2 regions of the Aeromonas sp. FDAARGOS 1415 genome follow, and region 1 is predicted to be linked to the other one. Evidence: predicted binding sites of a transcription regulator. Region 1 holds the regulator's gene; the other holds the start of a gene.
The links. The regulator NrdR, encoded in region 1, represses ribonucleotide reductase genes. The targets are predictions, from matches to a motif close to CACNNTATANNGTG.
Positions count from the first base shown of each region.

Region 2: nrdA (class 1a ribonucleoside-diphosphate reductase subunit alpha) is a predicted target of NrdR. The motif match lies at 2,767-2,780, and genes of this name have one in related genera.

Region 1 is NZ_CP077363.1:2,350,932-2,362,092, forward strand. It holds gene I6L45_RS11210 (GFA family protein) at 1-22, opposite strand, end outside; gene torT (TMAO reductase system periplasmic protein TorT) at 45-1,097, opposite strand; gene torS (TMAO reductase system sensor histidine kinase/response regulator TorS) at 1,168-3,987, shown strand; gene I6L45_RS11225 (hypothetical protein) at 4,016-4,303, opposite strand; gene glyA (serine hydroxymethyltransferase) at 4,643-5,896, shown strand; gene nrdR (transcriptional regulator NrdR) at 6,051-6,500, shown strand; gene ribD (bifunctional diaminohydroxyphosphoribosylaminopyrimidine deaminase/5-amino-6-(5-phosphoribosylamino)uracil reductase RibD) at 6,558-7,667, shown strand; gene I6L45_RS11245 (riboflavin synthase) at 7,768-8,421, shown strand; gene ribBA (bifunctional 3,4-dihydroxy-2-butanone-4-phosphate synthase/GTP cyclohydrolase II) at 8,557-9,666, shown strand; gene ribE (6,7-dimethyl-8-ribityllumazine synthase) at 9,810-10,280, shown strand; gene nusB (transcription antitermination factor NusB) at 10,295-10,708, shown strand; gene thiL (thiamine-phosphate kinase) at 10,766-11,161, shown strand, end outside.
Region 2 is NZ_CP077363.1:3,638,165-3,649,325, forward strand. It holds gene gyrA (DNA topoisomerase (ATP-hydrolyzing) subunit A) at 1-740, opposite strand, end outside; gene ubiG (bifunctional 2-polyprenyl-6-hydroxyphenol methylase/3-demethylubiquinol 3-O-methyltransferase UbiG) at 940-1,656, shown strand; gene I6L45_RS17000 (HAD family hydrolase) at 1,656-2,342, shown strand; gene nrdA (class 1a ribonucleoside-diphosphate reductase subunit alpha) at 2,900-5,167, shown strand; gene nrdB (class Ia ribonucleoside-diphosphate reductase subunit beta) at 5,247-6,380, shown strand; gene yfaE (class I ribonucleotide reductase maintenance protein YfaE) at 6,458-6,757, shown strand; gene mltA (murein transglycosylase A) at 6,878-8,029, opposite strand; gene I6L45_RS17025 (DUF1289 domain-containing protein) at 8,180-8,431, shown strand; gene fruA (PTS fructose transporter subunit IIBC) at 8,504-10,228, opposite strand; gene pfkB (1-phosphofructokinase) at 10,225-11,161, opposite strand, start outside.

The DNA.
Region 1 (11,161 bases):
AGCTCGCATGCAATGTGTTCATCTCTATCTCCTTGAGTGCTTGGTTAGTTGCCGCTGGCGTCGACGCCGACCCGGTAGACTGGGCGAAAGATGCCATCGGACAGAGAGTTGGCGGGATTGGCCGGGGGGGCCTCCAGGGTCAGGATGGGGGGGCCCATCACCCGCGGGCACTGCTGCTCGCCGGCCTCGGGTCTTTGCAGCAGGCAGACCGCCTGGGCCACTGCAAGGCGCCCCTGCTGGCGCATCTGATCGCTGTTGGCGGCCAGGACCTTGCCCCGGCGCAGGCCGCGTTGCACCCCGTGGCTGAAGTAGGTGCTCAATACTTGGGGTTTTGTGAGTTGGCGCTGGGCCAGCTCGTTGACCGCCACTTCGGCGGCGATGGCGCCCCCCACCAGATAGTCGAGGTCGGGGTGGCGGGCCAGGGTCTGCTGCACCAGGGTGCGCTGGATCTCGCGGCTGTTGTCACCGCGCGCCGTGCTCACCAGCCTGATGGCGCTCCCCTCGATGCCGTTGGCAAAGCCCGGCTCGACGAAATTGTTGCCACCGCTCGCCTGCGGGCCGGGGAAGAGCGCCACCGTCACCGGCGGGCTGCCGGCAGGGTGGCGCTTGGCCAGCCAGTGGCCCATCTGCCAGCCCATCTGATACCAGGAGACCCCCACCTTGGCCTTGACCAGTCCGGCGGGCAGATCGTTGACCAGGCCGAACACCGGCAGCGGGCTGGCGCTGATCGCCTCGTCCAGCCCGTCGTAGCTCACTGCGCCGAGCAGGATGGCATCGCTCCCCTCGCTCACGCACTGCTGCAACTGCTGGCGCTGTTCGGCAAGGGCGCCGTAGCCCCCCGCCTCGTGGATGCGCAGCGTCACGCGAAGCCGTTTTGCCTCCTCCACCATGCCCTGATTGACCGACAGCCAGTAGGCGTCGCGCAGGTGGGGATAGAGGGCGCACAGGGTCAGTGGGCGCGTGATGGGGACGGGCCCTTGCCAGTTCAAACGGGCCGGCTTGCCGCCGAAGGCACCGTCCGGCCAGTGATCCACCTCGAAGGCGAGGGCGCAGGCCGGGAGCAGGATGAGCAACAGGGAGAGACAGACGCTTCGCATGGCCGGAGGTTTTGTTAAAGTGTGGGGCCATATTATCCGGTCAAAGTCGACCACAACCAAGGTACTTCCCGTGAGAATCTTTTCCGGCCTGGGCGGCAAGCTGTTGCTGGCCTTCTCCCTGATGGCGCTGCTGACCCTGGGGGCCTCCCTGCTGGGGTGGTTCGGCCTCAGCCACCTGCGCCAGCTGGAGCAGGGGGTGCAGCAGACCCTGGCGGATCAGGAGCTGGCCCGCACCCTGGCGCGGCTCGGCGGCGAGATCCAGAGCTCCTCCCACCTGTTGGCCTCCGCGACCAGCGAGGAGGAGCGGGAGCATCAGGGGCGGCTGCTCACCCTGCAGGGGCAGCAGATGCAGCATGTGCTGGAGCAACTGGGCCATGGTGGCGGCAAGGCGGCGTCCGACGAGCTGCATCGCCTCAGCCAGACCATCATCGGCAACCTGGGCCAGCAGGGCTGGCTGGTGGGAGAGCGGCTCACGCTGATGGCCGAAGGAGGCGCGTTGCGCTCCCGGCTGGTGACGGCCGCCGGTCAGGTGGCGGAGCTGGCCCGCAGCCAGATGGAGAACGCCGAAACCGTGATGGTGGCGGGGCTCGGCTCTCTCTATTCGCTGCAGGGGCGCCCAGCAGATGGGGCGATCGACCGGCTGCTGGAGCAGGATCTCGACTGGCTGGAGCAGATGACGGAGCTGCGCCACCGCACCCTGATGCAGCAGCAGCGCATCGAGGAGATCTGGCGCAGCGACCGGCAGGCCGGGCTGCTGACCCTGCTGCAGGAGGTGCGTCGTGAGCTGGCCATCCTGCGGCTGCGCGCCGGAGCGGTGACCGATCCGGCTCGCCGCCAGGCGGTGGAGCAGGCGCTGACCGTGCTGGAGCAGAGCGATCGGCTGGTACAGCTGCGCAGCGACTGGCTCGGCAAGGGGGAGGCGCTGCGGGTGCTGGCCGCCGCCAACGAGGCCCTGATGGAGAGCCTCAACCGCGAGGTCGGCACCCTGGTGAACCAGGCCCGGGACTCCCTGGGAGAGAGCCAGCAGGCTCTGAGCCAGCGCCTCAAGCTGCTGGAGCAGGCCCTGATGGTGATCGGCCTGCTCACCCTGGTGCTGCTCATCCTGCTGATGTGGCGCATGGTTTATGGCCGCATCGTCTGGCCGCTGCAGCGAGCGGTTGCCGGGATGAGCCGGTTGGCCAGGGGGGATCTGGCGCCCCTGACGCCGGTCGGGGAGGCGGGGCGCGACGAGCTGGCGGAGCTGGCGCGGGCATTGCAGGTGTTTCGCGACAACGCACTCGAGCTTGGCCGCTACCAGCGGGAGCTGGAGTCGCGGGTCGAGGAGCGCACGGAACAGCTCAGCCATGCCAATGCGCGCCTCAACGAAGAGGTGGAGAAGCAGCGGCTGGCCCGCGCCGAGGCGGAGCAGGCCAACCGGGCCAAGTCGGTGTTCCTCGCCACCATGAGCCACGAAATCCGCACTCCCATGAACGGCATCCTGGGCGGTCTCACCCTGCTGGAGGATACCCATCTCAGCGAGACCCAGCAGCGCTACCTGGCCGCCATCGAGCAGAGCGGTGAATCCCTGCTGGAGATCCTCAACGACATTCTCGACTACTCCAAGATCGAGGCGGGCCACGTGGAGGCGCGCCGCGAGCCCTTTTCCCTGCGCCCGCTGGCCGAGGAGCTGATCGCCCTGTTCGGGCCGAGGGCCGACGCGAAAGGGGTGACGCTGGCGCTGGAGTTCGCCCCCTCGCTCCCCCCCGTGGTGGAGGGGGATCTGGGCAAGCTGCGCCAGGTGCTCGCAAACCTTCTTGGCAATGCGGTCAAGTTCACCGTCAAGGGGCGCATCACCCTGGTGGTGGCGCCGCTCGCCTGTGCGGGTCCCTGCGCCGAGCCCTGCATCCGTTTCGTGGTGAAAGACACGGGCCCCGGCATCCCGTCCGGGGAGCAGGAGGCGGTGTTCGAGGCCTTCCACCAGCGCAAGCGGGACATGGGGCATCAGGGGGGGACGGGGCTCGGGCTTGCCATCAGCCGCCGGCTGGTGGCCGCCATGGGGGGAGAGCTCACGCTCTCCAGCGAGTCGGGGCAGGGGTGTGAATTCAGCTTCAGCCTGCCGCTGCAGCGCTCGGCAGCCCAGCTGCCGGCCAGCGCCCAGCCGGTGCGCCTTGGCCAGCCGCGGGAGATCCTGCTGGTGGAGGACAACGAGATCAACCGGCTGGTGGCCCAGGGCATGCTGACGCGCCTCGGTCACAGGGTCACCCTGGCCGAGGATGGGCGCAGTGCGCTGGCACGGGTGACCGAGCGCCCCTTCGAGCTGGCTCTGCTCGACATCAACCTGCCGGACATGGATGGCATGACCCTGCGCGAGGATCTGGTGGCCATCAGCGAGGAGGAGCATGGTCGCGACCTGCCCGCCATCGCCATTTCCGCCCAGATGTACCCGGAGGATGTGCGCGCCTGCCTCGCCGCCGGGTTCGCCGACTTCGTCGGCAAGCCGGTACGGCTGGCGGCGCTGGCCGCGGCCATCGACCGGCTGTATCAGGGGGAAGAAGGGGGGGAGATGCCGGACGTGCCGGGCGACTCCGGGAGTGATCCGGAGACGGCGAACCCGATACTGGAGGCGGATCTGGCCCTGCTGGGCGGCCCGCGCATCCGCCAGCTGATCGGACTGTTTGCCTCCCAGGGGGCGGCCCTGGTGGCCGAGCTGGCAAGCAGCAAGGGGAAAGCGCGGCGGGCGCTGGCCCACAAGCTCAAGGGGAGCGCCCTGGCGCTCGGGCTGGGCACCTTCGCGGCGCAGTGCGCCGCCGTGGAGGAGGGGGGCGGTGACCCGGCACGGCTGCCCATGTACTTTGACGAGGCGATGGCCGGTCTAGAGGCGTGGCAGGCGCGGCACCTGCCGCCGGCATAAGCAATCCCGTGGCGCCCGCTCCCGCGGGCTATTCCGCCTCGCGATAGAGCTCCTGCTTGCAGCGGGGGCAGATGTGCTGGCGCCGGTAATCCAGCTGGTGCACCAGGCCGACCTCCAGCTGCTGGTGGTGACCGCAATGAATGCAAAAGACGATGTCGCCATCGGCGGCGCCGGGGTGGGCCGCTAGGTATTGCTCCCGGGTGGGCAGTGACTCCCAGCGGGTGACGCAGGCCCCCTTGCGGCTGCCGGTGTAATAGACCCAGTAGAAAAGAGCGAAGACCGCGACAATCAAGAACAGCATCAGGTGATCCATCATGGTGTTTCCCCTTGTGGTCCGGGATGAAAACGCATGGCGTGTGCCGCATCGGGCCGGGCGGATGCGACGCTCAATAAAATGTTATCTGTTAATAACCGCTGCAACCTTGATCTGGCCCCGGTTTTGCGGCCTGCGCGGGGGAGAGGGGCGAATCGGGAACCGCTGGGTGAGTGCCGGATGGCTCGAACCTGGAGGCCATGCGGATTTCGAGATTTGCGACGTATTTTACATTTTATAAACATTTTTTTGGGTGGTCGGACTGTCTCTTTGATCCAGCTCACGTTACAATGCGCGGGCCCACTTCACCTATCGCGCAAACGATTTTCAGGAGATAAACGGATGTTGAAACGTGACATGACCATCGCCGGCTATGATCCAGAGCTGTGGCAGGCCATCACAGACGAGACCCGTCGTCAGGAAGAGCACATCGAGCTGATTGCGTCTGAGAACTACACCAGCCCCCGCGTCATGGAGGCCCAGGGCTCCCAGCTGACCAACAAGTACGCCGAAGGTTACCCGGCCAAGCGCTACTACGGTGGTTGCGAGTATGTGGATGTGGTTGAAACCCTGGCCATCGAGCGCGCCAAGGAGCTGTTCGGTGCCACCTACGCCAACGTGCAGCCGCACTCCGGCTCCCAGGCCAACAGCGCCGTCTACATGGCTCTGCTGCAGCCGGGCGACACCGTGCTGGGCATGAACCTGGCCCACGGCGGTCACCTGACCCACGGCTCCCCCGTCAACTTCTCCGGCAAGCTGTACAACATCATTCCCTACGGCATCGACGAGTCTGGCAAGATCGACTACGACGAGATGGAGCGCCTGGCCGTTGAGCACAAGCCGAAGATGATGATCGGTGGCTTCTCCGCCTACTCCGGCATCGTCGACTGGGCCCGCATGCGCGAAATCGCAGACAAGATCGGTGCCTACCTGTTCGTGGACATGGCCCACGTGGCGGGTCTGATCGCCGCCGGCGTCTACCCGAACCCGGTGCCCCACGCCCACGTGGTCACCTCCACCACCCACAAGACCCTGGCCGGTCCGCGCGGTGGTCTGATCCTCTCCGCCGCTGACGACGAAGATCTGTACAAGAAGCTGAACTCCGCCGTCTTCCCGGGCGGCCAGGGCGGCCCGCTGATGCACGTCATCGCCGGTAAAGCAGTTGCCTTCAAAGAGGCGCTGGAGCCCGAGTTCAAGACCTATCAGGCCCAGGTCGTGAAGAACGCCAAGGCCATGGCCGCCACCTTCATCGAGCGCGGCTACAAGATCGTCTCCGGCGGTACCGACAACCACCTGATGCTGGTTGACCTGATCGGCCGCGAGCTGACCGGTAAGGATGCCGACGCTGCGCTGGGCAAGGCCAACATCACCGTCAACAAGAACTCCGTACCGAACGACCCGCGTTCTCCGTTCGTGACCTCCGGCGTGCGTATCGGCACCCCGGCCATCACCCGCCGCGGCTTCAAGGAAGCCGAGTCCATCCAGCTGACCAACTGGATCTGCGACGTGCTGGACAACCACGACAACGACGAAGTGCTGGCCACCGTGCGCGAGAAGGTGCTGGACATCTGCCGCCGCTTCCCGGTCTATGCCTGATAACGGCTTACGCCCGGTTTGAGACCAATGCCACCTTCGGGTGGCATTGTTTTTTCTGGGCTTTTACCGGTTTTCCATGGCCGTGCTACACTGGCGGGCCAATTATCCTGGCCCTGTGGGGCCGGCGCCCTTTTCCGTCAACGCCGGAGGTCCGATGCATTGCCCTTTCTGTAGTGCCGTTGATACCAAGGTGATCGATTCCCGTCTGGTGGCCGAAGGCCATCAGGTGCGCCGCCGTCGTGAGTGCCTGCTCTGCCATGAGCGCTTCACGACCTTCGAGATGGCCGAGCTGGTGATGCCACGGGTCATCAAGTCCAATGGCTCCCGCGAACCCTTCAACGAAGACAAGCTGCGCGCCGGCATTCTGCGGGCGCTGGAGAAGCGGCCGGTGAGCATGGAGGCCATCGAGAAGGCGGTCAACCACATCAAGTCCCGCCTGCGGGCCACCGGCGAGCGCGAAGTCGCCTCCGAGCTGGTGGGCAACCTGGTGATGGACGAGCTCAAGGGACTCGACAAGGTGGCCTATATCCGCTTTGCCTCCGTCTACCGCAGCTTTGAAGACATACGTGAGTTCGGCGAAGAGATCGCCAAGCTGGAGAAGTAAGCCTGCGTCAGGCTCTGTGTATATGACCCTCTTTTCTCGCCTGTAACGGGAGCCCAGATGTTTAGTCAAGACGATTACCAATGGATGAGCCGGGCCCTCGAACTGGCCCGCCGTGGCCGCTACACCACGGCCCCCAACCCTTGCGTCGGTGCCGTGCTGGTGAAGGCGGGCGTGGTGGTGGGGGAGGGCTGGCACCAGCGTGCCGGCGAACCCCATGCCGAGGTCTATGCCCTGCACGCAGCCGGCGAAGAGGCCCGCGGCGCCACCGCCTATGTGACCCTGGAGCCCTGCTCCCACCACGGGCGCACGCCCCCCTGTGCCGAGGCGTTGATCAAGGCCGGGGTGACCCGGGTGGTCGCCGCCATGGTGGATCCCAATCCCCAGGTGGGGGGCCGCGGGCTGCGCATGCTCTCCGAGGCGGGGATCAAGACCGACTTCGGCCTGCTGGCCGCCGAGGCCGAGGCCCTCAACCCGGGCTTTTTCAAGCGGATGCGCACCGCCTTCCCGCAGGTGACGGTCAAGCTCGGCGCCAGCCTGGATGGCCGCACCGCCATGGCGAGCGGCGAGAGCCAGTGGATCACCTCCCCGGAGGCGCGCCGCGACGTACAGCGGCTGCGGGCCCGCCACGATGCGGTGCTTTCCAGCGCCGAGACCGTGCTGGCGGACAACGCCTCCCTGACCGTGCGCTGGGACGAGCTGCCCCCCTCGGTCAAGGCCGCCTATCCCAAGGAGGCCCTGCGCCAGCCGCTGCGGGTCATCGTCGATTCCCAAAACCGGCTCACCCCCGACCTGCCCCTGTTCCAGAGCGAGAGCCCTGTACTGCTGGCCCGCCACAAGGCCGCTGGCGACTGGCCTGCCTGGGTGCAACAGCTGGAAGTGCCGCTCCTGGACGGCAAGCTGGATCTGGTCAGCCTGTTCATGCTGCTGGCCAAACAGAACATCAATTCGGTGCTGGTGGAGGCGGGGCCCCGCCTGTGCGGCGCCCTGCTGGAGAAGGGGCTGGTGGACGATCTGGTGCTCTATCAGGCGCCCAAGCTGATGGGGGACGAGGGACGGGGCCTGTTCCATCTGCCCGGGCTGACCCGGCTGTTCCAGGCACCCAAGCTCACCATCAAAGATGTGCGGCTGGTGGGGCAGGATATTCGCATCAGCGCCAAGGTGGCGTGAGGCGCCCGGGCCCGGCCGGCGGGGAGCCTCGTCGTCGCCAGCTGGCCCGATCTTTCAACGTTCAAGGGGGCGAGTCCCCCTCATCAGCAAGGTGATCTGCATGTTTACCGGAATTATCGAAGCGGTGGGAACCCTGGCCGAGCTGCGCCGCCAGGGGGAGGACATGGCCCTCACCGTGCACGCGCCCACCCTGGACTTTAGCGACGTCAAACTGGGGGATTCCATCGCCACCAACGGCGTCTGTCTCACCGTGGTCGCCCTGGGTGACCAGCGCTACACCGCCGACGTCTCCCTGGAAACCCTCTCCCGCACCGGATTTTCCGCCGCCAGGGTGGGGGATCCGGTCAACCTGGAGAAGGCGCTGATGCCCACCTCCCGCCTCGGCGGCCACCTGGTCTCCGGCCATGTGGATGGCATCGGCGAGGTGAAGAGCAAGTCATCCAGCGGGCGCGCCATCGAATACTGGATAGAGGCGCCGGCGGAACTCTCCCGCTACATTGCCGAGAAGGGGTCCATCGCGGTGGATGGCATCAGCCTCACGGTCAACGCCGTGCAGGGGGATTTGTTCCGGCTGACCATAGTGCCCCACACCGCCCAGGAGACCACCATTGCCCGTTGGAAGCCGGGGTATCGCGTCAACCTCGAGGTGGATCAGATAGCCCGCTATCTGGAGCGGCTGATGATGGGCAAGGGCCAGGAGAGCACGACCTCCACCCTGACCCTGGAGAAGCTGGCCCAGTCCGGTTTCCTGTGAGGACGCGGCAGAAAAACGCGGTTCTGTGATCCTGCTCGGATTGAAAGCGGGCCCAGTGCCCCCATCTAGAGCCACATAAACCCAGGTCGAGTCGAGCCTCAGGCTCGCTCCCCACGCACATTGATGGAGTAGCCCATGGCGCTGAGTACAACCCAGGAAATCATTGCCGATATCAAGGCTGGCAAGATGGTGATCCTGATGGACGACGAAGACAGGGAGAACGAAGGGGACCTGATCATGGCCGCCTCCTGTGTCCGCCCGGAAGATATCAACTTCATGGCCCGCTACGGCCGGGGGCTCATCTGCCTGACCCTGACCCGGGATCGCTGCAAGCAGCTGGCGCTGCCGCTGATGGTCGACCGCAACAATGCCCAGTTCTCTACCGCCTTCACCGTCTCCATCGAGGCGGCCGAGGGGGTGACCACCGGCATCTCCGCCGCCGATCGCGCCGTCACGGTGCAGGCCGCCGTTGCCCCCAATGCCAAGGCCGCCGATCTGGTGCAGCCTGGTCACATCTTCCCGCTGATGGCCCAGGATGGCGGTGTGCTGACTCGCGCAGGCCACACCGAAGCCGGCTGCGATCTGGCACGGCTGGCCGGGTATGAGCCTGCGTCCGTCATCGTCGAGATCCTCAACGAAGATGGCACCATGGCGCGCCGCCCGGATCTCGAGCTTTTCGCCGAGCAGCACGGCATCAAGCTCGGCACCATCGCGGATCTTATCGAGTACCGCAACCAGCACGAGACCACGGTGGAGAAGGTGGCCGAGTGCAAGCTGCCCACCGAATACGGCGAGTTCGACCTCGTCACCTTCCGTGACACCATCGACAACCAGATCCATTTTGCCCTGAAGAAGGGCGAGGTGAAGGCCGATCAGCCGACCCTGGTACGGGTGCACCTGCACGACGTGCTGAGCGATCTGCTGCTGACCGACCGTCACAGCGCCCGCAGCTGGCCGCTGCCCAAGTCCATGGCCCGCATCGCCGACGAGGGCGGTGTGCTGGTGATCCTGGGGGCGGAAGCCCATGGCGCCGAGCTGCTGGCCAGGGTCAAGGGCTTCGAGGCTGCGGACAAGGGGCTGGCACCGGAAGGGGCCAAGTGGCAGGGCACCTCGCGCCGGGTCGGCGTGGGCTCCCAGATCCTCAAGGCGCTGGGTGTGGGCAAGATGCGTCTGCTGAGCTCCCCCAAGAAGTACCATGCCCTCGGTGGCTTCGGCCTTGAGGTCGTGGAATACGTCGGCGAATAAGCGCCCCGTCAGGCTGACATCCCGATCATGGCCGCCCGTAGCGGCCATGGTTTTTTGTCGCGGGTCTGTTGTGCTAGAATGTGCGCACTTTTGGCCGCGGCCCCATTGACGGCCCTACTGATTGCACAGAGACAGGATTTCCAATGAAGATTATCGAAGGAAATATCGCCGCTCCCGAGGCGCGTGTTGCTATTGTCGTTGCCCGTTTCAACAGCTTCATCAATGACAGCCTGGTGAACGGTGCACTGGACGTGCTGAAGCGTCAAGGTCAGGTCCAGGAGAGCAATCTGACCCTGGTACGCGTACCGGGTGCCGTTGAAATCCCCCTGGCGGCCAAGAAGCTGGCCAAGAGCGGTCAATACGACGCCATCGTCGCGCTCGGCACCGTCATCCGTGGCGGTACCTACCACTTCGAACTGGTGGCGAGCGAGAACGGCAAGGGTCTGGCCCAGGTAATGATGGAATACGACATTCCCGTTGCCTTCGGCGTGCTGACCACAGAAAACATCGAACAAGCCATCGAGCGCGCCGGTACCAAGGCGGGTAACAAGGGTGCAGAGGCTGCACTGAGCGCGCTCGAAATGATCAACGTCCTGAAACAACTGGACGTGTAACGAGGAGAAATGCATTGAAACCGTCCGAGCGCCGTAAGGCCCGCCATTGCGCCACCCAGGCCATCTACCAGTGGCAGATGACCCAGGCCAATGTGGGCGACATCGAAGAGCAGTTCAAGATCGATCAGGACACCAAGGGTGTGGACCTGAACTATTTCCGCGATCTGCTGTTCGGGGTTGCGGTCCACTGCAACGAGCTGGACAAGGTGTTCGCGCCTTTCCTCTCCCGTCCGCTGGAAGAAGTGGACATGGTGGACAAGGCGATCCTGCGTCTGGCGACCTACGAGCTGACCCGTCGTGAAGATGTGCCGCCCCGTGTGGTGATCAACGAAGCGATCGAGCTGGCCAAAGCCTTCGCCGCCGATGACAGCCACAAGTTTGTCAACGGCGTACTGGACAAGGTGATCAAGACGCTGCCCAAGCGTTGATCCCGCTGTCCGTCAGCATTTAAGAGAGGAGCCAGCTTATTGCTGGCTTTTTACTGTATGGGTGAATTCGAGCTGATTGAGAAGTACTTCAAGGTCCCCCACGCCCGCAAGGACGTGGTGATGGGCCCTGGAGATGACTGTGCCCTGCTGACCCTGCCCCCCGACACCCAGTTGGCGGTGAGCACGGACACCCTGGTGAGCGGCGTGCACTTCTTCCCCGACATGGATCCGGTGGATCTCGGCTACAAGGCGCTGGCGGTCAACCTGTCCGATCTCGCCGCCATGGGGGCCGAGCCGCGCTGGGTCTCCCTGGCCCTGACCCTGCCCGCCGTCAACGAGGCCTGGGTCGCCGGCTTCGCCGAGGGGTTCCTCGAGCTGGCGGAGTATTACAACGTGGCCCTGGTGGGGGGGGACATGACCCGGGGGCCGCTCTCCATCACCGTTTCGGTGAAG
Region 2 (11,161 bases), 1.3 Mb from region 1:
TCGGCCTTGGCGCGCACATAGATGGAGCCGCGACCGGTACGGTACGCCTGCACGATGCCGGAACGACCGTTGATGATGCCGCCGGTGGGGAAATCCGGGCCAGTGACATGGGTCATCAGCTCGTCAATGGTGAGGTCGCCGTTTTCGATCAGCGCCAGACAGCCGTTGACAATCTCGGTGAGGTTGTGAGGCGGGATGTTGGTCGCCATGCCCACCGCGATACCGGAGGAGCCGTTGACCAGCAGGGTGGGGACCTTGGTGGGCATGACAGCCGGGATCATCTCGGTGCCGTCGTAGTTCGGCACCCAGTCCACGGTCTCTTTGTCCAGATCGGCCAGCAGCTCGTGGGAGATGCGCGCCATCCGCACTTCGGTGTAACGCATGGCCGCGGCGTTGTCGCCGTCCACCGAACCGAAGTTGCCCTGACCGTCGACCAGCATGTAGCGCATGGAGAAATCCTGCGCCATACGGACGATGGTGTCATACACGGCGCTGTCGCCATGCGGGTGATATTTACCGATTACGTCACCGACCACACGGGCCGATTTTTTATAGGGCTTGTTCCAGTCGTTCCCCAGCTCGTTCATTGCATACAGAACGCGGCGGTGAACCGGTTTCAAGCCATCACGCACATCCGGCAGAGCTCGTCCTACGATCACGCTCATGGCGTAATCCAGATAGGAACTCTTGAGCTCTTCTTCGATGTTGACCGGCGTGATCTCTCTGGCCAGATCGCTCATAGAAAGCCTTAATCCCTAATTAGTTGTTCTTTGGCTTAAACAGCGCGACATGGTAACACACTGAGCCAAATACATTAAGCCACAAATCCGATGAGCACATCGGGCTGGTGCGACGAGGTCGGTCCGTTATAATGCGCGCCAGGACAATAGATTGCGCGCGCCCAGCCCGCTGCGCGCCTTGCCACAGGATCATCAAAACATGAATAGTGATGCCAATGTCGATCTGACAGAAATCGCCAAATTTGAAGCCATCGCCTCCCGCTGGTGGGACATGGAGGGCGAATTCAAGCCGCTGCATCAAATCAACCCGGTCCGCCTTGACTGGATCACCGACAAGAGCGGCGGCCTGTTTGGCAAGCGCGTGCTCGACATCGGCTGTGGTGGCGGCATCCTCTCCGAGAGCATGGCCCGCCGGGGTGCCCGCGTCACCGGCATCGACATGGGCAAGGAGCCCCTGGGCGTCGCCCGTCTGCACGCACTGGAAGCAGGAGTGGAGCTCGAGTACCGCCAGATCACCGCCGAGGCCCACGCGGGCGAAGCTCCGGGCCAGTATGACGTGGTCACCTGCATGGAGATGCTGGAGCACGTGCCGGATCCGGCCTCGGTGCTGCGCGCCATCGCAACCCTGGTGCGCCCGGGGGGCAAGGTGTTCGTCTCCACCATCAACCGCAACCCCAAAGCCTATCTGATGATGATCCTCGGGGCCGAGTACCTGCTGAAGATGGTCCCCAAGGGCACCCACGACCACAAGAAGTTCATCACCCCGGCCGAACTCTGTCGCATGGGCGAAGCGGCGGGCCTGCTGGTGCGGGACATGAGCGGCGTGCACTATGCGCCGCTCTCCAACAGCTTCAAACTCGGTCGCAACGTCGACGTCAACTACATGGTCGCCTTCGAGCGCCCGGAGCAAGGCTGATGAGCGTCCCCCACCCTATGCCCCTTCGCTGCGTCCTGTTTGATCTGGACGGCACCCTGCTCGACACCGCGCCGGATCTCGGCGCCGCCGTCAACCACGTGCTGGTGAGCGAAGGCTTTGCACCGCTTTCTGACGACATCATCCGCCAGACCACCTCCCACGGGGCCCTCGGGCTGCTCAGGGCCGGCCTTGGGGAGGAGCTGCTCGAGGAGCTCGGGGCCACGCGCCTTCGCACCGCCCTGCTGGACTACTACGCGGCCAACCTCTGCGTCGGCACCCGCCCCTATGAAGGCATGGTGGATCTCATCGAGTGGCTGGACGAGCGGCAACTGCCCTGGGGCATCGTCACCAACAAGCCGGGCTTTCTCACCGAGCCGCTCCTGGCCGCCCTGCCCGAGCTCGCCAGCTGCGGCGTGGCGGTCAGCGCCGACACCCTGCCGGTGCGCAAGCCCGACCCCGCCCCCATGTACTTTGCCTGCGAGCGGCTCGGGGTGGACGCGGCGCACTGCCTCTATGTGGGGGATCACGTACGCGACATCGAGGCGGGTCGCAATGCGGGGATGCGCACCGCCGTCGCAGGCTGGGGTTATCTGAATGACAATGAGGATCCCGCCGACTGGGGTGCCGACCTTCACTTTGATACCGTGCAGGCCCTGCACCACTGGTTGCGCTACGAGCTGACCTGAAGCCGGACTATAGATGGATTCGCCAGACAGCTTTGGCCGTCCATCAATAGCCATATGAACACGGTGATGGCTCACGGCCCCACGGGCAACCACCAGAGGGATCCCAGGCGTTCCCTCTTTCACCGGGTTTGGCAACCCTCCAGAAAGGGGAAAAGGACACCTTTTGACCCTGTCTGCGCAAGGGATAACCAGGCTGAATTTGCTAGTAAAAACACCCTGCTTTCGCAAGCAAAAAAAGTTATTTTAATTTTCCATCTTCGATCACCGGACTTGCATTTACCGGATCGGACGCATGAAAACCCGTTCGCTGTGAGCGTCCACTAACTCGGCTCACGACACCCACAATTTATCCACAGCTAATGCGTTATCCACAGATTGCAATGCCGTGACGACCTCACTATCTTGTAGTTCGAATTCAAAATAACACTATATCTTGTGATTCATCGCGCATTACGCCCCCACCCCGTCGCCTGGATTGGCCCGTCGGGAGCGTCGCGCGATGGTTTTTCGGGAATCAACCGATACCGCCAGGTATCAATGAAAGGGGTCATCAGCCAATGAACTTGTTTGTGACGAAGCGTAACGGACACAAAGAACCCATCGATCTGGACAAGATCCACCGTGTGCTCGACTGGGCCGCCGAGAAGCTCGACAATGTGTCGGTCTCCCAGGTGGAGCTCAAGTCCCACATCCAGTTCTATGACGGCATCCGTACCGCCGACATCCACGAGACCATCATCAAGGCTGCTGCTGACCTCATCTCCGAGCAAAGCCCGGACTACCAGTACATGGCCGCCCGTCTGGCCATCTTCCACCTGCGCAAGAAGGCCTACGGCCAGTTCGAGCCGCCCCACCTGTATCAGCATGTCGCCAAGCTGGTGGACATGGGCAAGTACGACAAGCACCTGCTGGAAGACTATACCCAGGCCGAGTTCGAGGAGCTGAACGGCTACCTCGATCACTGGCGTGACATGGACTTCTCCTACGCGGCGGTCAAGCAGCTGGAAGGCAAGTACCTGGTCCAGAACCGCGTCACCGGCGAAATTTACGAGAGTCCGCAGTTCCTCTACATCCTGGTGGCGGCCTGCCTCTTCTCCAAGTATCCGAAGGATACCCGTCTGGACTACATCAAGCGCTTCTATGATGCGGTCTCGACCTTCAAGATCTCCCTGCCGACCCCGATCATGAGCGGCGTGCGCACCCCGACCCGCCAGTTCAGCTCCTGCGTGCTGATCGAGTGCGATGACAGTCTGGACTCCATCAACGCGACCGCCAGCGCCATCGTGCGTTACGTCTCCCAGCGCGCCGGCATCGGCATCAACGCCGGCCGCATCCGTGGTCTGGGCAGCCCCATCCGTGGCGGCGAAGCCTTCCACACCGGCTGCATCCCCTTCTACAAGTACTTCCAGACTGCCGTGAAGTGCTGCTCCCAGGGCGGCGTGCGCGGCGGTGCCGCCACCCTCTTCTACCCCCTGTGGCACACCGAGGTCGAAAGCCTGCTGGTACTGAAGAACAACCGCGGCGTGGAAGAGAACCGGGTCCGTCACATGGACTACGGCGTGCAGATCAACAAGCTGATGTACCAGCGCCTCATCAAGGGCAGTGACATCACCTTGTTCTCCCCGTCCGACGCACCGGGTCTCTATGACGCCTTCTTCGCGGATCAGGACAAGTTCGAGGAGCTCTACGTCAAGTACGAGCAGGATCCGGCCATTCGCAAGAAGACCCTGAAGGCGGTGGATCTCTTCTCCCTGATGATGCAGGAGCGTGCCGGTACCGGTCGCATCTACATCCAGAACGTGGATCACTGCAACACCCACAGCCCGTTCGATCCGAGCGTGGCGCCGGTACGCCAGTCCAACCTCTGCCTCGAAATTGCGCTGCCCACCAAGCCGCTGAACAACGTGGACGACGAGGACGGCGAGATTGCCCTGTGCACCCTCTCCGCCTTCAACCTGGGTGCCATCGAGAAGCTGGAAGACCTGGAAGAGATGGCTGATCTGGCGGTACGCGCCCTGGACGCCCTGCTCGACTATCAGGACTACCCGCTCAAGGCCGCCATGAAGGGCAGCATGAACCGCCGCACCCTGGGGATCGGCGTCATCAACTACGCCTACTACCTGGCGAAGAACGGTGCCCGCTACTCCGACGGTTCCGGTCTGGCGCTGACCCACCGCACCTTCGAGGCGATCCAGTACTACCTGCTGAAGGCCTCCGTGCAGCTGGCCCGCGAGTTCGGCCCCTGCCCGGCGTTCAACGAGACTACCTACGCCCAGGGTATCCTGCCTATCGATACCTACAAGAAGGATCTGGATGGCCTGTGCAACGAGCCGCTGCACCTGGACTGGGAAAGCCTGCGCGAGGAGATCCGCACCGTGGGTCTGCGCAACTCCACCCTGACCGCCCTGATGCCAAGCGAGACCTCCAGCCAGATCTCCAACGCCACCAACGGCATCGAGCCGCCCCGCGGCCTGGTCTCCGTCAAGGCCTCCAAGGACGGTATCCTCAAGCAGGTGGTGCCCGAGTACCATCGCCTGAAGGATCAGTACGAGCTGCTGTGGAAACAGCCGAGCGTCGACGGTTACCTGCAGCTGGTCGGCATCATGCAGAAGTTCGTGGATCAGGCGATCTCCGCCAACACCAACTATGATCCGGCCCGCTTCGAAGGCAACAAAGTGCCGATGAAGCAGCTGCTCAAGGACTTGCTGACCGCCTACAAGTACGGCCTCAAGACCCTCTACTACCACAACACCCGTGACGGTGCAGACGACACCCAGACCGATCTGCAGGATGACGGGTGTGCCGGCGGGGCTTGCAAGATCTAACCGCCGAGCCATCTGATGAACCGGGCGGGAGCATGAAGCTCCCGCCTTCCTGTTTCCCCCATTTCACGACAGTCGAACCATGGCCTATTCAACTTTCTGCCAGACCCAAAACGATCAGCTCAAGGAGCCGATGTTCTTCGGCCAATCGGTCAACGTGGCCCGTTATGATCAGCAAAAGCACGACATCTTCGAGCGGCTGATCGAAAAGCAGCTCTCCTTCTTCTGGCGCCCGGAAGAGGTGGACGTCTCCCACGACCGCATCGACTTCCAGGCCCTGCCCCCCCACGAGCAGCACATCTTCATCTCCAACCTGAAGTACCAGACCCTGCTGGACTCCATCCAGGGCCGCAGCCCCAACGTGGCGCTGCTGCCGCTGGTCTCCATCCCGGAGCTGGAGACCTGGATCGAGACCTGGGCCTTCTCCGAGACCATTCACTCTCGCTCCTACACCCACATCATCCGCAACATCGTCAACAACCCGGGCCAGGTGTTCGACGACATCGTGACCAACGAGCAGATCCTGAAGCGCGCCGGCTCCATCAGCCACTTCTACGACGATCTCATCGAGGCGACCTCCGTCTATCACCTGCACGGTGAGGGGACCCACCGGATCGGGGATCGCGAGGTGACCATCAGCCTGCGCGAGCTCAAGAAGAAGCTCTATCTCTGCCTGATGAGCGTCAACGCCCTGGAGGCGATCCGCTTCTACGTGAGCTTCGCCTGCTCCTTCGCCTTCGCCGAGCGCGAGCTGATGGAGGGCAACGCCAAGATCATCAAGATGATCGCCCGCGACGAGGCCCTGCACCTGACGGGGACGCAGCATATGCTGAACCTGATGCGCAGCGGCAACGACGATCCCGACATGGCGGAGATCGCTGTCGAGTGCGAGCAGGCCTGCTTCGAGCTGTTCAAGGAAGCGGCCCTGCAGGAGAAGGAGTGGGCCGAGTACCTGTTCCAGGACGGCTCCATGATCGGCCTGAACAAGGACATCCTCTGCCAGTACGTGGAGTACATCACCAACCTGCGCATGGCGGCGGTGGGCCTGCAGCCGGCCTTTGCCGGCACCAAGCAGAACCCCATCCCCTGGATCAACACCTGGCTCTCCTCCGACAACGTGCAGGTGGCGCCTCAGGAAGTGGAAGTGAGTTCCTACCTGGTCGGTCAGATCGACAGCGAAGTGCACGCCGACGATCTCGGTGACTTCGAGCTGTGATTGCACGCGCCCGGACTGACGGCAACCTTCATGCCGTCTCTTGGTGAGGTCTTGCCGTGAGTGAGGCCATCGGCACCCTGCCCCCCGCCCCGTCTCTGAGAGACGCCGAGCACGAGGCCGCAACGCCCCGGGTCCATACCCGGGACGGGGTGTTGCACGCCCATCCCGGCGAGAGCGTGCTGGAAACCCTGGAGCGCCACGGCCACAGGGTCGAGTTCCAGTGTCGCAGCGGCTACTGCGGCGCCTGCCGCACGCCGCTGCTGGCAGGCAAGGTGCACTATGCCGCCGTCCCGCTCGCCTTTGTCTCCCAGGGGGAGTGCCTCCCCTGCTGCTGCCAGCCGGTCGGTGCCATCAAGCTGGATATCCGGAAGGGCTGACAGCCCCGTCCCCCGGGTTCTGCACAGCAAACAAAAAGCCGCCGGAGCAATCCGGCGGCTTTTTTCTCTCTATCTCTTCGTTGAGGGCGCCCTCTTGCAGACGCCCTTCCCCTCAGCGGATTACAACCAGGGGGCAGCTGTCGGCCCGTGGTGCAGGCCCAGCTTCCAGACACGGCCGAAGTGCTTGTAGTGCCCCGCTTCCACACCGGCCCTCTCCCCCATGCCGTGGTAGAGATCCAGGTGTCCCTTCTTCACCGCGCCGCCCACATCGAGCGCGATCAGCAGGCGCAGCTGGTGCTTGCCGGTCCAGTTGCCGGCCTTGTCGAGCAGCGGCACTTCCGCGAGGATGGGGGTGCCCATGGGCAGCAGGGTCTTGTCGGCCGCCACCGCCGCCATAGGCAGCAGCGGAATGCCCGCAGCCCCGACCACGTCGTTGGTGGGACGGCGCTCGAAGAAGACATAGGAGGGGTTCTGCTCCACCAGCTCCTTCACGCTCTCCTCCGGCTGGCGGCTCGCCCACTCCTTGATGGCCTTCATGGACATCTGCTCCTTGGGTACCTCGCCGCGGTCGATGAGCACCCGGCCGATGCTCACGTAGCCGTGACCGTTCTTGCCGCTGTAGCCGAGGTATTGCAGCCGGTCGTCATCGCCGTAGTGGACGAAGCCCGAGCCCTGCACGTCCATCAGGAAGTTGTCGATGAGGGAGCGGCTGTAGCCCAGCTCCAGCCCGCGGTTGGCCAGCGCACCTCTGTGGATCTGGGCCCGGCTCGGGCAGCGCCCGCCACAGTTGGGCATGGCGTAGATGGGGTACTTGTACTCGGCATCCGGGCGGTGACGCACCTCCAGCACCGGCGAGTAGTAGCCGGTGAAGAGCACGTTGCCCATGCGATCGGCGCCGCCGAGCTGGGCCAGGCTGACGCCGTAGCGGGTGATCTGGGCGGGATCACCCCCATTGGCCACCCAACGGGAGAGCTGACGATAGAGCTCCCCATAGCGGCTCGCCATGCGGCCGGATCGCTCCAGCACCAGCCGGCTCTGGGGGCCGAACTTGCTGTAATCTGCACGCGCGCGGCTGTTGACCCGCTCCACCCGCACCAGATCCCCTGGCAGGGCACCATCCAGATACTGCTTGCCCAGGTTTTCCGGGACCTCACAGTTCAGAAAGCATCTGGAATCCGCCTTTTTCTGGGGCGCCTTGACCGGTTCAGGGCTGCCCGCACAACCGGCCAACCCCACCACGGCGGCGGCCAACCAGTACGCATGTCTATTCATATGTCCTCATATAACACCTTGTGTCTTGCACGGCGGGGAAGATGCCAAAATTGCCATGGGAAAGCAAACGCCTTCCACCCTCACACGACGGATTTTTCCTGCAGGGATCTTCTGGGTTATAACAAGGTGACAAGGTGTGAGAGGTCATGGATGGAACAGCTCGAATTCTTCCCGCTCGAGAGCCCCTGCGTCGGGGTCTGCGAGCTGAACAACAAGGGGTATTGCAAGGGGTGCCTGCGCAGCCGGGAAGAGCGTTTCTACTGGCAGAAGATGACCCCTGTCCAGCAGCAGGAGGTGCTGCGCCTGTGCCGCAATCGCAAGGCCAGGGTCGAGGCGGCGCGGCGCAAGGCCAGGGAAGGTGAACCGCCCGAGGCCCCGGCGCAGCCCGATCTGGATTTCTGACGCTTTCCCCCTTTTTGCCAACCATAAGAAAGGCGGCCCGCAGGCCGCCTTTTTCATTTACCCACATCCGGCTCAGGCCGTCGCCAGCCTGGCCTGCTCCTCGCCGCGCTTGAGCATGGCATAGGAGACCCCGGTCAGGAGCGACCCCGCCGCAATCGCCAGGATGTACATCATGACGTTGCTGATGGCATTCGGGATGAAGAGCACGAACAGGCCGCCGTGGGGTGCCACCAGCTCGCAGCCAAACAGCATGGAGAGGGCACCGGTCAGGGCACCGCCCACCATGCAGGCCGGGATGACCCGCATGGGATCCTTGGCGGCAAACGGGATGGCCCCCTCGGAGATGAAGCACAGACCCAGTACGAAGGAGGCCTTGCCCGCTTCCTGCTCCGCCTTGATGAACTTCTTGCTGGCCAGGAAGGTGGCGATGCCCATCCCCAGTGCCGGCACCATGCCGGCGGCCATCACGGCGGCCATGGGGGCGTAGGTCTTGGAGGCGAGCAGGCCGACCCCGAAGGCGTAGGCCGCCTTGTTGACCGGGCCACCCATGTCGAAGCACATCATGGCGCCGATGATGACACCCAGCAGCACGGCGTTGGCGGAGCCCATGTTGTTGAGGAACTCGGTCATGGCGTTCATGATGCCAGCCACCGGGCCGCCCACCACGTAGATCATCACCAGGCCGGTAAACAGGCTGGCAAAGAGCGGGATGATGAGGATGGGTTTGAGCGCTTCCAGGGTCACCGGCAGGCGCACCTTGTCGCTCAGGTACTTGGCACTGTAACCGGCGAGGAAGCCACCGACGATGCCACCGAGGAAACCGGCGCCCAGGGAGCTTGCCAGCATACCGGCGATCATGCCGGGAGCGAGACCCGGACGGTCGGCGATGGAGTAGGCGATGTAGCCCGCCAGCACAGGGATCATCAGGGCGAAGGCGGAGCCGCCGCCGATCTTCATCAGGGCCGCCGCGAGGGTCCCCTCCTCCTTGAACGCCTCAATCCCAAACACGAATGACAGGGCGATGATAAGGCCGCCCGCCACCACCATGGGCAGCATGAAGGAGACGCCGGTCAGCAGGTGCTTGTAGGGGCCCGCCTTCTCCTCTTTCTTGGGGGAGGCAGCGCCGCTGTGGCGATAGGTCTTGGCCTCGGTCCAGGCCTTGTCGAGCTCGGCGCGGGTCTTCTTGAGGGCAGCCCCTGTGCTGGTGCGATAGACAGGCTTGCCGTCGAAGCGCGCCATGTCCACCTCGATGTCGGTGGCGAGGAACACCAGATCGGCGGATGCAATCTCGTCCGCCGTCAGGGCGTTCTGGGCACCGACCGAGCCCTGGGTCTCGACGCGGATCTGATGGCCCAGCTGCTTGGCCATGGTTTCCAGCGCTTCCGCCGACATGAAGGTGTGGGCCACCCCGGTCGGACAGGCGGTCACCGCGACGATGCGCTTGGCACCGGCGTCAGCCTTGGCCACGGCAGGCGCGGCTTGATGGCGATAGACGCTGGCACCGCTGCGCGCGGCCTCCAGCAGGGCGGCCGGATCTTGCAGCGCCAGGTCCATGTCACCCCGATAGAGCGACTTGCCGTCATAGGCGGCCAGATCCACCGGGGCACTGGCCACGACCAGCACCAGGTCGGCGGCGGCAATCTGCTCCTTGCTTGGCGCCTGACGTGGCTGCACGCTGGAGTCGACATCGAGGATGAGTTCCCAGCCCGCCAGTTTGGCCTGCTGTTCTATCCGTTTTGCAGCGAGAAAGCTGGTGGCAATGCCCGCCGGGCAAGCCGTAACCAGAATTGCTTTCATTGGGCATCTCCTGAGTTATCCATTGAATGGGAATGGGGTTGACGTTGTGCCGCATCCAGGCGAGTCAGGCGCACCTGCTCGAGCAAGGGATCCAGCACCTTGATATCGCTAAAACCGACGGCTACCTGGCTCACCGCCAGGGCCGAGACGGCGGTGGCCAGACGCAGGGTCTGCTCTGCGCCCCAGCCGAGGCTGAGACCATGGGCCAGCCCGGCCACCAGGGAGTCGCCGGCACCGACAGTGCTGACCACCTCCATGCGCGGCGGAATGGCCTGCCAGGTGGCATCCGGTCCAAACCAGACGAGGCCGTCAGCGCCGTTGGAGATCACCACGTGGGGGATCCCGCTGGCCTGCAGCGCACTAGCGCACTCCGCCTGTTCCTCCAGGGTCCGGATGGGGCGCCCGGCCCACTGCTCAAGCTCCTCCAGATTCGGTTTGACCAGGGTCGGCGCCGCTTTGAGCCCTTCGGTGAGGGCCGCGCCGCTGCAATCGAAGATCACCTGCTTGCCCCTGGCCTTGAGCAGCGCGATGAGATGGCCGCAGTAGGCCGGCGCCACGCCCTTGGGCAGGCTGCCCGCCAGCACGAACCAGTCGGCCTTGGGTGCCAGCCGCTCCAGCTCTGCCTCCAGCGCGCTCACCTCGGCCTCGTGCACGGTGAGCCCCGGCAGATTGAGATCGGTGACCCGGCCGGATTGCTCGGAGATCTTGACGTTGATGCGGGTGCTGCCCGCGACTCGCACGAAGTGATCGGCCAGGGCACGCTCCTCGAACAGGGAGACAAAGCTCTGCTGGTTCTCGGCGCCAAGCCAGCCGGTCAGGCCCACGTCACGGCCGAGATCTTTCAGGACCATGGCGACGTTGATCCCCTTGCCGGCGGCGCGCAAATTCGCCTCGCTCACCAGGTTCACCTCGCCAGGGTGCATGGCCTCCAGG